Regions from separate parts of the Leptolyngbya sp. KIOST-1 genome, predicted to be linked through region 1. Evidence: predicted binding sites of a transcription regulator. Region 1 holds the regulator's gene; the other holds the start of a gene.
What was found. The regulator HrcA, encoded in region 1, represses chaperone genes, less so after heat shock. The targets are predictions, from matches to a motif close to ANTTAGCACTCNNNANTNNNGAGTGCTAANT.

Region 1 (5,931 bases):
TACCGTTTCACCCAGCTATTGCTATGCAATCATCCCAGCCCTCCGATCAGGCCCGACCCTTTCTGACCTGGCAGCGCATCACTGACTGGGCCCATGCCCACTACCGGGCCAGGACCTTCAACAAGGACGAGCGTATTCCCACCCGGTCGGGGCTGCTGTACCTGGTCGAGCGGGGGGCCGTGCGGCTGGTGGGAACTGCCCAGGGAGCCAGCCCAGAACTGAGCAGTCCCGACCTCGACGATGGCGGCGACGATGAGGGGTCTAACGCCCTCGCTCTGGGGTTGAGTGAAGAGGCGTTTCTGGGCTTTGTCGGCGCGGGGCAGCCCTTTGAAATTGTGGCCCAATCGCCTTTCCTGCTGCAGAGCTTTGCCCATGTCGATCAAACCACGGTCCTCTGGCTCTACTGGAGCGACCTGGACAACTGGCCCCACTTTCGCCGAGAAGTGCTGGACGCCTTTCGCTATCAGCACCAGCGCAAGCTTCTGTGGCTGAGCACCCTGGGCCAACGCCGCACCATAGACCGCCTGCTGGGGTTTCTCACCCTGCTGATCGAAGAATTTGGCGAACCTTGCGAGTCGGGCTACTACCTGCCCTGGTCTTTGACCCACGCCCAGATTGGTAGCGCCATTGGCTCCACCCGGGTAACGGTGACGCGCCTGATGGGCAAACTGCGCCAGCGCAAGCTGATTTACATCCATAAAGACGGACTGATTGCCATTCCCGCCGAGCAGGTTACGGCCCCTGAAGCACTGGGTTAGGGCGTAGAGCTAGGGCGTCGGGTACAGGGGCTCTGGGGGGGGAGAGGTCGGCTTAGCTCCGTTTTTTTCGGCTCCAGACTTGTCGCCACCGATGGGCTTGAAGTTGAGGGGTAGGTTGGTAAACTGCGGTAGAACTTCGGTGGTGAAGGCGGCAGCGGCTTTGGAGCGGTAGCGGTTGGGGTTAAAAATTACCGAGAGGGTGCGGTTGACCACCACCGAATCAATTTTGGCCCGGTGCAGCACGCCCATCTGCAGCTCTTTTTCGATCGCCGAGTTGGACACAAAGGCCACCCCCAGCCCCGACTGGACGGCGGTTTTAATCGCTTCGATCGAGTTTAGCTCCATCTCAATCTTGAGCCGACGCGTCTCAATGCCGCAGCGGGTCAGCACCTGGTCGATTACTTTGCGGATGGTGGACTGGGAGTCGAGGGCAATGAAGTGCAGCTTGTAGAGGTCTTCCCGCTGAATCACCGCCTGACTAGCCAGGGGATGGAACATCGGCATGATCAGTGCGAGTTCATCCTCGGCGTAGGGCACTCTTTCTAAAGAGTCCTGTAGTTCGGGAGGAAGTTCACCCCCAATAATCGCCAGGTCAACCTGACCATTGGCCACGCTCCAGGCGGTGCGCCGGGTGGAGTGGACGTGGAGCTGTACGGCCACATCGGCGTACTTTTGCCGAAACAGGCCAATCATGCGGGGCAGGAGATAGGTGCCTGTGGTTTGGCTGGCGCCGATGATCAGGGTGCCCCCCTGCAGGTTCTGGAGGTCCTCAATAGCGCGGCAGGTCTCCTGGCACAGACTGAGAATGCGATCGCCATAGCTCAGCAGCAGGTGTCCCGCTTCGGTGAGCTGTGCCCGTCGCCCGCCCCGATCAAACAGCGGCACGTCTAGCTGGCGCTCCAGGTTTTGTACCTGTAGACTGACCGCTGGCTGGGAGACGTACAAGCTATCCGCGGCTCGTTTGAAACTGCCCTCCGCTGCAATGGCCTTGAGAATACGCAGTTGATCGAGGGTAAAAGGAAGGTCAGACATGGGCATTAACCCTAACGTACGATAATCCTGGGATGCCAACAAACCATGATAGTAGTGCCGGCCTGCCCGTGGCTGTCGTCGCAACCCCTGTCGCCCCAACAACCCCAAATGCAGTCATAGCCACAAGCCGAGTGTCGAATTAAGTCTGCCATCCCTAGATTACTTGGTTCAGGACACTCGACAACACAATTTAGAGCGAGACCCCAAAGGATTTATGAAACGTCAGGTAATCCAGAATGTCCTCAATCTCCCCGGCATCTCTGGGATGGCGCTCATTGACGGGCGTAACCGCCCCTTCTTTTTTGGGCCGGATATCAGCCTCAACTCCCATCAGCAGGACGCCCTGGCCCAGGGAATTCAGCAGGTGGTCGATACCACACCGACCCATTTCGAAACCTTTTCCTTTCGGTTTGCCAATCAGCTCACCCATATCTACAAACTCGATCAGGGGCTAATTTTGCTGGTCCTCGTCACCGACCAGATGCCCCTCACCGACTACCGCAGCGCTATTGACGAACTCAAGGCCACCCTGGTCGAAGCGCCACACAATGCCGTGCCCACCTTCCGGCTGCTGGCGGGCTGTGTCACCCTGGGCAGCGCCACGGCCAGCGATCTGCCTGAGCATGAGAAGCCTCGGCCTGAGGCAACGGCTGGCGAACAGGGTACTCTAACCCCAGGCCTTCAGGAGGTAATTGCCGCCCTCAATCACCTCAGCGATAGCGCCACCCAGTACCTGGGCAAAACTATCGTTGTCAATACCTGGAAGCAGTCGCGCCCCGATCACCCCTGGCTCGGGCAGTTTGAAGTTCAAAAAGATGGCCACTTTGCAGCTTCCCTCGATGGGCCGATGACGCTGACGGCGGAACAGCACCAGTGGGTGAAAGACTGGGTCGCGGCCTTCTTGGGTCGTGGTGGCAGAACCATCCGCAACTTCCAAGCCCTGGTCAGTGGTTCGTTGACGGCTCAGGAGCAGGCCTGTTTGCTCGATTCCCCCGCCGCCTAGGGCCGCTTAGCGCTCCGCTCTGTGAGCCTCTGACGGCGATCGCCTTTTCGTTGTTTCTATTCCTCTACCCCCCTGCACCCCATGGCTAAAACCGTTCGCCTAGAGCCCATTGCCCAAGAGACCTCCGTTGAGACCAACGGCAACCTGCTCTCCGTACTGCTCAACAAGGATCTAGACGTTCTCAAGGAGTGCGGCGGTCGGGGCATGTGCGCGACCTGCCACATCTACGTGCAGTCGGGAATGGAGGCACTCACCCCCATCAACCGCCGCGAGCAGCGCACGCTGGAGGTGATCACCTCCTGCAAGCCCAACTCACGGCTGGCCTGTCAGGCTCGGGTGATGGCCAATGGGGTTGTAGTTGAGCTGCCGCCGGGGATGTACGTCAACTCGCTGCAGGATATTGAGGCGCTGATTGGCCGCCGGGCGGAACAAGACCTGCTGCACCCGATTACCGGCGAGGTGCTGGTGGAACAGGGCAAGCTGATTACGCGATCGGTGATCACTCAGCTGGAAAATACCGCTAGCTTTAAAGTTGGTGAATTTTTCACCCAGAGCAAGGACCTGTAGGTCTGGGGAATGATCGCGAACCCCAGAAAACATCTGTTATGGTAAGGCAATGCCGTAGTTGAGTTTTATACCAACCCCCTATGGACTCTGCCTTTCCCCTGAGTGCTCGCCATCAGCAAGTGCTACAGGCAACCATTCGTCACTACATTGCCACAGCAGAGCCAGTAGGGTCTCGGGCCCTGGCCCAGGAATACGACCTGAAGGTCAGCCCCGCCACCGTGCGCAACACGATGGGACTACTCGAGAAATACGGCCTGCTGTACCAGCCTCACACCTCGGCAGGACGGGTGCCCTCCGACTCGGGCTATCGGCTCTACGTCGATCGCTTGATGTCCCCCTCGACCCGGGTGGGGCGACGGGTGGATGCGGCCTTCTCGGAGGAGCTGGACTGGATGGGTCACAGCCTGGAATCGCTGCTGCGATCGGCCACCCAGATTCTGGCCCAGATCAGTGGTTACCTGGCCCTGATTACGGTGCCCCAGGCGAGCAGCGCGCTGATTCGCCACATCCAGCTGGTGGCTGTGGACGGGGAACAGGTGCTGATGGTGGTGCTGCTAGACTCGCTGGCCACCCAGTCGGTGGTGTTGCAGCTACCGCCGGGGCTGGGCGGTTCTACCCTACCCGTCGAGGAGCTTGAGCGTCGCCATCTGGAAATTTTGTCGAATTTTCTCAGCCACCATCTGCGCGGACGTCCACTGTCGGAGGTTACGGCTCTCCAGTGGGGCGATCTCGATGCGGAGTTTCAGCACTACGGAACGCTGCTCTGCCAGGCCCTGAGCCACCTGGGACAGCGATCGCGGGCTCCAGAAACGCCCCATCTGGTCATCAGCGGTCTGTCGGAGGTGCTGCGCCAGCCTGAATTTTCCGATGCCCAGCGCATTCAGGCGATCGTGCGTCTGCTGGAGGAAGACCAGTCGCAGCTATGGCCTCTGTTGTGCGATACTCCCCCCGCGGCGAGCCAACCGCCCAAAGGTGTAGATGTTAAAGTTTGGATTGGCGCTGAAAATCCGCTGGAACCCATGCAGGGCTGTGCACTGGTGGTGTCGACCTACACCCGCTGCGATGCTTCGGTGGGCAGTGTGGGGGTGCTGGGACCAACTCGGATGGTTTACGAGAATGCCGTAGCGGTCGTCAAGGCCGCGTCAGATTACCTATCCACCGCCCTCAGCGGATAGCGAGGTCTCCAGGCGCGGCGCCAGCGGGAAAGGGAATGCCGTGATAATCACTGAACTACTAGCCATTCTATCGATCGCGGCGGCGACGGGACTGCGGTTGGCATTGCCCCTGCTGTTGATTGGGTTGATGTCTGGTCCCCAGCTGTGGTCTAACGTGCCGCTGCTGTCGCGTCTGCCCCCTGCCCTGGTGCTGGGGGTGCTGGCCGCCTGGTCGACCGCCGAGCTAATGTTGTCCAAGGATCGCTACAGCCAGCGATTCTTTCAAATCCTGGAGCTGCTGCTCAGCCCCGGAGTGGGCGCCCTGGCCGGTCTGGCTGTGGCCAGAACCCTGGACCTGGACGGCTGGATCAACCCGCTAATTGCCCTGATTAGTGCCCTGCTGGCTCTGGTGATTCAGCTGCTGCAGGTGGGCTGGTTTTACCGTCCTCGCCGTCCGCCCCTGTGGATTTTCTTCGTGATCGATGGCCTGTGTATTGTGCTGGCGGTGCTGGCCTTTGATGCCCCCAACCAGGGGGGCATTATTGCCCTGTTGCTGCTGTGGCTGGTGATTCGCACCTCGTACCTGTGGCGGCACTGGCCCCGGCGCCGCAGACCCAAAGGGTAACGGCTGGAGGGTAATGGCTAGAGAATACCGACAAAGTGCAGGGGACCGCGACCGCTGACCAACTCCAGCAGCAGCGCCAGAAACCCTACCATAGCCAGCCGACCGTTCCACACCTCGGCAACGGGGGTGAGGCCCCAGGCCGAGCGCTCCTGCGGGTAGATTTTGACCTTTTTATCGGGCTGCACCACGTCTGAGAACAGCTGACGGGGGGCAACCAGGGCCTCATTGACCATATCGGCCATATCGGCAATGAAGCGGGGGTGGGTGTTGAGGGCCGGGACACGGTGAAAGCCATGAATACCGGCTTCTTCGGCGATTTCGCGGTACTCGATGTCGATTTCCTGGAGCGTCTCAATGTGCTCGGAGACAAAGCTAATCGGCACCACGACCAGGTCCTTAACCCCCTGCTGGGCCAGCTGTTCGATCGCGTCTTCGGTGTAGGGCTGGAGCCACTCCACGGGGCCGACCCGGCTCTGGTAGGCCAGGGTGTGGGGGTTGGGGCGGTTCAGCGCCTGCATGATCAGCTCGGTGCAGTGCTCAATTTCGCGCTGGTAGGGGTCGCCCGCCTCTTCGACGTAGCTCACCGGGACGCCGTGGGCGCTAAAGAAAATATGCGCCTGGTCGGGGTGGTCGAGCTTGTCCAGCTCCTGGGCAATCAGGTCGGCCATGGCGGCGGTGTAACCGGGGCGATCGTACCAGGAGGGGATGGCGGTGTAAACAATGCGCTGGAGGGCGGGGTCTTCGAGCCAGAGTCGCTCTAGCAGGCGAAAGCTGGAGCCACTGGTGCTGATC
Region 2 (5,931 bases), 690 kb from region 1:
CATCGACAAATGCTTGACGTTGGCCGGAATAAACACAACGCTACCGGGGTCGCGGCTGATGGAGGTTTTAGTCGAGGTCCGGCCCAAATCGACGCTGAGAATGGATTTGGGTAAACCACCGGCCTCTCTCACCGCTGGGGCATCTTCCGAGGGCTTTACCAGCGGTGCCTGGTTCATCGGTATAGAAGCAGCTTGTGACATGGTCATTAGATTCTGAACCCTTTATCGAGCTTCACAAACACCACCAACCTCACACCCCCACAGCAAAGCCAGGCCAAAATCGTTCACAACTTTGACGGGAATCGGTTTCAGACTTGATGGCTAACTGTCCAAGACTCTTAAACTGACAAAGTGTTCCGAAAAAAATGTTTATTTTCCAGACAGCGATTTGCCATTACAATAAACAAATTTTTGTGGATTTTTCGGGTCGTCGCCGCATCAGTACTCTCACCTGTGACAAGTCAAAAAAATCACAGGGATTGTCCATCACAGTCCATCAGTTCTAACTTCTCGACCTATTTGTGTGATTTCTATCGTCATCTCTCCGCTGACAGAATAAGCAGAGTTGATGATTCCGGTCCCTAGTCTGGGGTACATCCCACTTCTGTCATCCTGAGCGGAACGGAGTGTAGCGAAGGATCTTCAGTCCTTGCGCAAGATCGAGATTCTTTACTTCGCTATCGCTACGTTCAGAATGACATTTGCAAAACTGGGATGCGCCCCCTAGTCTGTCTGCTAGATCGTTTTCGATGGCCGTAAATTCATAGCCTGAGGCAGCTTGATCAAGCGCAGTTTCTGGCGACAAAAAAGCTCGACTGATGCGATCAGCCGAGCCTTTGTATTTACCCTAAGGGCTATCATCAATGGCCTCGGATGGCCAAAGAACCAACGCTGCTAGCCCCTAACCCGCTGTTTGGGGCTAGCCCAGGCTGGGCCTGCCCTGGCGGATTTAGTAGTCGAAGTCGCCGCCCATGCCAGCGCCAGCGCCAGCGGCGGGAGCCTTGGGCTCGGGCTTGTCGACCACGATGCACTCGGTGGTCAGCACCATGGAGGCGATGGAAGCGGCGTTTTGCAGACCGGAGCGGGTCACCTTAGCCGGATCGACAATGCCAGCCTCGAACATATCGACGAACTGGTTGTTGGCCGCGTCGTAGCCGACGGTGAAGTCCTTCTCCTTCACCTGCTCGACGATCACCGCGCCATTGAAGCCCGCATTCTCAGCGATGCGGCTGAGGGGGGCCGTCAGGGCGCGGGTGACGATCTGGGCACCGAGCAGCTCTTCGCCGCTGAGGTTGTCGCTGGCCCAGGCTTCGAGCTGGGGTGCCAGGTGGGCCAGGGTGGTGCCGCCGCCGGGGACGATGCCCTCTTCTACGGCAGCCTTAGTGGCGTTGATAGCGTCTTCGAGGCGCAGCTTGCGGTCCTTCATCTCGGTTTCGGTGGCGGCCCCGACTTTGATCACGGCTACCCCGCCGGAGAGCTTGGCCAGGCGCTCCTGGAGCTTCTCTTTGTCGTAGGTGGAGTCGGTTTCGTCGATCTGGCGGCGGATTTGCTCGCAGCGGGCCTTGACATCCTTCTCGTTGCCCTCGGCGACCACGGTGGTGGTGTCCTTGGTGATGGTGATGCGGCGGGCGCTGCCCAGCATATCCACCTTCACATTGTCGAGCTTGAGGCCGGTGTCTTCAGAAATCACCTGGCCGCCAGTCAGCACAGCGATGTCTTCGAGCATGGCCTTGCGGCGATCGCCAAACCCAGGCGCTTTCACAGCGGCCACATTCAGCACGCCGCGCATGCGGTTCACCACCAGGGTGGCCAGGGCCTCTTTCTCAATGTCTTCGGCGATGATCATCAGGGGCTTGCCGGAACGGGCCACCTGCTCGAGCACGGGCACCAGGTCCTGCACCAGGGCGATTTTCTTGTCGGTGAGCAGAATGTAGGGGTCCTCCAGCACCGCTTCCATGCGCTCGGTGTCGGTGACGAAGTAGGGGGACAGGTAGCCCTTGTCGAAGCGCATGCCTTCGGTGACCTCCAGTTCGGTGGTCATGGATTTGCCCTCTTCGAGGGAAATGACGCCCTCGCGACCGACTTTGTCCATGGCGTCGGCGATCATCTGACCGACTTCGTCGTCGTTACCAGCGGAGATAGAACCCACCTGGGCGATAGACTTGGAATCGCCCACGGGGCGGGCGTGCTCAGCAATTTTTTCGACCAGGAAGGCGGTGGCTTTGTCGATGCCGCGCTTGAGGGAAATGGCGTTGGCCCCAGCGGCGACGTTGCGCAGCCCTTCTTTGACAATGGCGTGGCCCAGCACCGTAGCGGTGGTGGTGCCGTCGCCCGCGGCGTCGTTGGTCTTGCTGGCGGCCTGGCGCAGCAGGGACACAGCGGTATTTTCAATATGATCTTCTAGCTCAATTTCTTTGGCGATGGTGATGCCGTCGTTGATGATCTGGGGGGCACCATACTTTTTCTCTAGCACCACGTTGCGACCTTTGGGGCCGAGGGTGACGGCCACGGCTTCGGCCAACATGTCAAAGCCACGCTCTAGGGCGCGACGGGCGTCTTCGTTATAGGTGATGGTTTTAGCCATAGGTAAAAAATCCTCCCAGCAAGAATTGTTGACTAACTGCGTTGTGTGGTGTTTTTCGGTGTGTCATGGCGTTGGCATGGCCTGAGCCTGGCTTATAGCCTGACGCACCAAGTCTGACTCAAGGAATGCCGCGAATGGATGAGACATGTCCTTGAAAGGTTTTCCTAGCGGTGCATCGCTTCGCGGATGCACCCTACGGGGTGATTGGCGATCGCCCAGGTTCATGGTGGGCGGTGCCCACCCTACCCAGCCAAAATCGCGAATCCAAAATCGGAAATCAGTTTAGGCCAGGGCGGCGAGGATGTCGGACTCGCGCAGCAGCACGTAGTCGTCGGTGCCAAGCTTGATGTCGGTGCCAGCGTACTTGGAGTAGAGCACCTTGTCGCCGACTTTGACTTCCACGGTCTGGAAGGCACCGTCGTCGCTGCGCTTGCCGGGGCCGACCTGCACCACTTCGCCCACCTGGGGCTTTTCCTTAGCGGTGTCGGGCAGCAGAATGCCACCAGCGGTTTTCTCTTCGGCGGCGCTGACTTTGACCAAAATGCGATCGCCCAGGGGTTTAACAGTTGACACACTCAGGGTGACAGCTGCCATGGTATACCTCCAAATCGTTGGGAATAAAAGGATTAATCAGGGGGAATTAGAGGCTAATTGATAACAGTCTTTAGCACTCTCGCTTCCTGAGTGCTAATTTAGCCGCCCAAAAGTTCCTGCCGCAATTCTCTGGGAGGTGTGGTTTGCCGAACTTACCCCTGCCATTCCCCGAACACGATCGACTGCGCCACCTTGCCGATCCGTCCCAGGTCGTCATCCAGCAGGGGCGGCCAGACCACCCCGGCCTTCTGCCCCTGGGCGTAGAGCTGGCGGCTTTCGTAGGAGAGGATGAAGAGGGCTTTGGTCAGGGTGCGATCGAGAGTGGGTTCGTTTTTGAGCCCTTCGAACAGCACCTTGAGGGCCAGCAGCAGAGAGGTGACCTGGCCAGGAATGGGGGGCTTGCCCTGGCGCAGGCAGGCGATAAAGGTGTCGGGCAGGTCGGCGCTGGTGCCAAGGGTTTGGCGGACCACAAATTCGCGAGCGGTTTCAAAATCCATAGGGATAACGGTCACTGAATAGGGTAACCGACGCTATATCTGCCTCAGTCTACCGCCTAGTCTGGATTTGAGCGCCAGGGATAGCCAAATCGAGGGGGAACCCTGGAACCGTGGGGCGCGATCGCCCTGCTCCACCATCTGTTACGGTTTCGTTGCAATCGGGCAACCTGGGTGTGGCTGGCGTGGCCGTGCGCCGGTCCTTCATTCACCTCAGCGAGGGACTATGACCCTTTCGTTTTCCCCCACCATTCCCTTTGTGGACTTGACCTGGCAACATGCCCCCCTGCAGGAGGCCCTCCAGGCGGTCATGGCGGCGGTGCTCACCCAGGGAGACTTTGTGCTGGGGCAAGCGCTGACGGAATTTGAGGCCAACTTTGCCACCGCCTGCGGCACCGGGTTTGGGGTGGGGGTAGGCTGCGGCACCGATGCGATCGCCCTGGGACTGATGGCCTGTGGCATTGGCCCTGGGGACGAGGTGATTTTGCCCGCCAATACCTTCGTCGCTACGCTGATCGGCGTGCTGCGGACGGGGGCCACGCCCGTACTGGTGGACTGCGATCGCGCCACCGCCCTGCTCGACCTGGCCGTCGCCGAGCGTGCCATCACCCCTCGCACCCGCGCCCTTGTGCCCGTCCACCTCTACGGCCAGCTGGTTTCACCCCAGGGCCTGCTGGAGCTGGCCAACCGCCACGGGCTGATTATCTTTGAAGACGCCGCCCAGGCCCACCTGGCCCAGCGCGACGGCTACACCGCCGGATCCATCGGTCTGGGGGCAGCCTTTAGCTTTTACCCCAGCAAAAACCTGGGGGCCCTGGGCGACGGCGGCATGGTTGTCACCACCAATGCACAGGTGGCCGAACGGGCGCGATCGCTGCGCAACTACGGGGCCACCCGCAAGTACTACCACACCGACCCCCAGGGCACCAACAGCCGCCTCGACACCCTGCAAGCCGCCGTACTCAACGTCAAACTGCCCCACCTAACCGGGTGGAACCAGACCAGGTCCGCGATCGCCCAGCACTACGATCGCCGCCTCGCCCCCCTGGCCGAGCACGGCCTGCTGCCCCTGCACAACGCCGCTGGCCCCGGCCACGTTTACCACCTCTACGTGGTGCGCGTCACCCCCACCTGCCCCATCGGCCGCACCGAGCTGCAGGCCCAACTCACCGCCGCCGGAGTCCAAACCGGCATCCACTACCCCATTCCCTGCCACCTGCAGCCCGCCTTTAGCTCCCTCGGCTACCCCCCCGGCCGCTTCCCGGTCGCAGAAGCCCTGAGCCAAGAAATTCTCTCCCTGCCCATGTACCCCGGCCTCACCCCCGAGCAAGTCGATGACGTCGTAGACGCTATGGTGGAAGCAGTGACCGGGAGGCAGGTTGCAGGCGTTCTTCGCGAGGTAATGGGGTGATGAGGGGACGAGGGGATGAGGGGATGAGGTAAGAAAGCCATCCACTCTCCCACCCTCCTACCCATCCACTCTCCCACCCTCCTACCCATCCACCCACTCACCCTCCCACTCACCCACCCTCCCACCCATCCACCCCCATGCCCCTCCGCCGTCACCCCACCCCCTGGGCCATCGCCGCCCTCCTCGCGATCCTCTACGGGCCGCTGCTGGTGCACTGGGTAGACGGCTGGCTGCACAAATCCATCAGCATTCAGCACGAGTACTTCAGCCACGGGCTTTTGGGGCTGCCCTTTGCCGCCTACGTAGCCTGGGGCAAGCGCAAAGCCTGGGCCGAGCTGCCCAACCACTGCCACCCGCTAGGGCTGGGGCTGGTGGGGGTAGCTGGCCTAATGTACTTCACTCGCCTGCCCGACTGGATGAACCTCTCGCTGCCGGTGATGCTGGTGGGGCTGTGCCTGAGCCTGAAGTCTCTGGCGGGGCTGCGGCTGCAGGGGATTTCCCTGGTTCTGGTGGCGCTGGCAACGCCGAACCAGCTGCCCTACCTGATTGAGCCCTACATTCTGCCCTTGCAGCAGTTGATTGCGGCGGTGGCGGGTTTTTTGCTGGTGCAGCTGGGCCTGCCGGTCACGGTGGAGAGCATTTATCTGTACGTCAACGGTCAAACCGTGGAGGTCGCCCCCCACTGCGCCGGGCTGAAAATGCTCTTCACCAGCCTCTACGTGGCGCTGATGCTGGCCTACTGGACGGGAATTTTGCGATCGCGCCTGCAGACCGGGCTATTTTTTGCCGGTACGGTGGTCATTAGCGTGGCGGGCAACATCTTGCGTAACGCTCTGCTCAGCTATTTT

Region 2: groES (co-chaperone GroES) is a predicted target of HrcA. The motif match lies at 3,247-3,277, and genes of this name have one in related genera.

What each region holds. Positions count from the first base shown of each region.
Region 1 covers NZ_JQFA01000002.1:2,725,892-2,731,822, forward strand. Annotated here, with positions in the region: gene NF78_RS12175 (Crp/Fnr family transcriptional regulator) at 24-758, shown strand; gene NF78_RS12180 (LysR family transcriptional regulator) at 768-1,790, opposite strand; gene NF78_RS12185 (hypothetical protein) at 2,005-2,793, shown strand; gene NF78_RS12190 (2Fe-2S iron-sulfur cluster-binding protein) at 2,875-3,360, shown strand; gene hrcA (heat-inducible transcriptional repressor HrcA) at 3,441-4,535, shown strand; gene NF78_RS12200 (DUF4126 domain-containing protein) at 4,576-5,139, shown strand; gene hemH (ferrochelatase) at 5,157-5,931, opposite strand, start outside.
Region 2 covers NZ_JQFA01000002.1:3,416,784-3,422,714, reverse strand. Annotated here, with positions in the region: gene NF78_RS15110 (ParM/StbA family protein) at 1-201, opposite strand, end outside; gene groL (chaperonin GroEL) at 950-2,584, opposite strand; gene groES (co-chaperone GroES) at 2,867-3,178, opposite strand; gene NF78_RS15095 (hypothetical protein) at 3,331-3,675, opposite strand; gene NF78_RS15090 (DegT/DnrJ/EryC1/StrS family aminotransferase) at 3,899-5,083, shown strand; gene crtB (cyanoexosortase B) at 5,221-5,931, shown strand, end outside.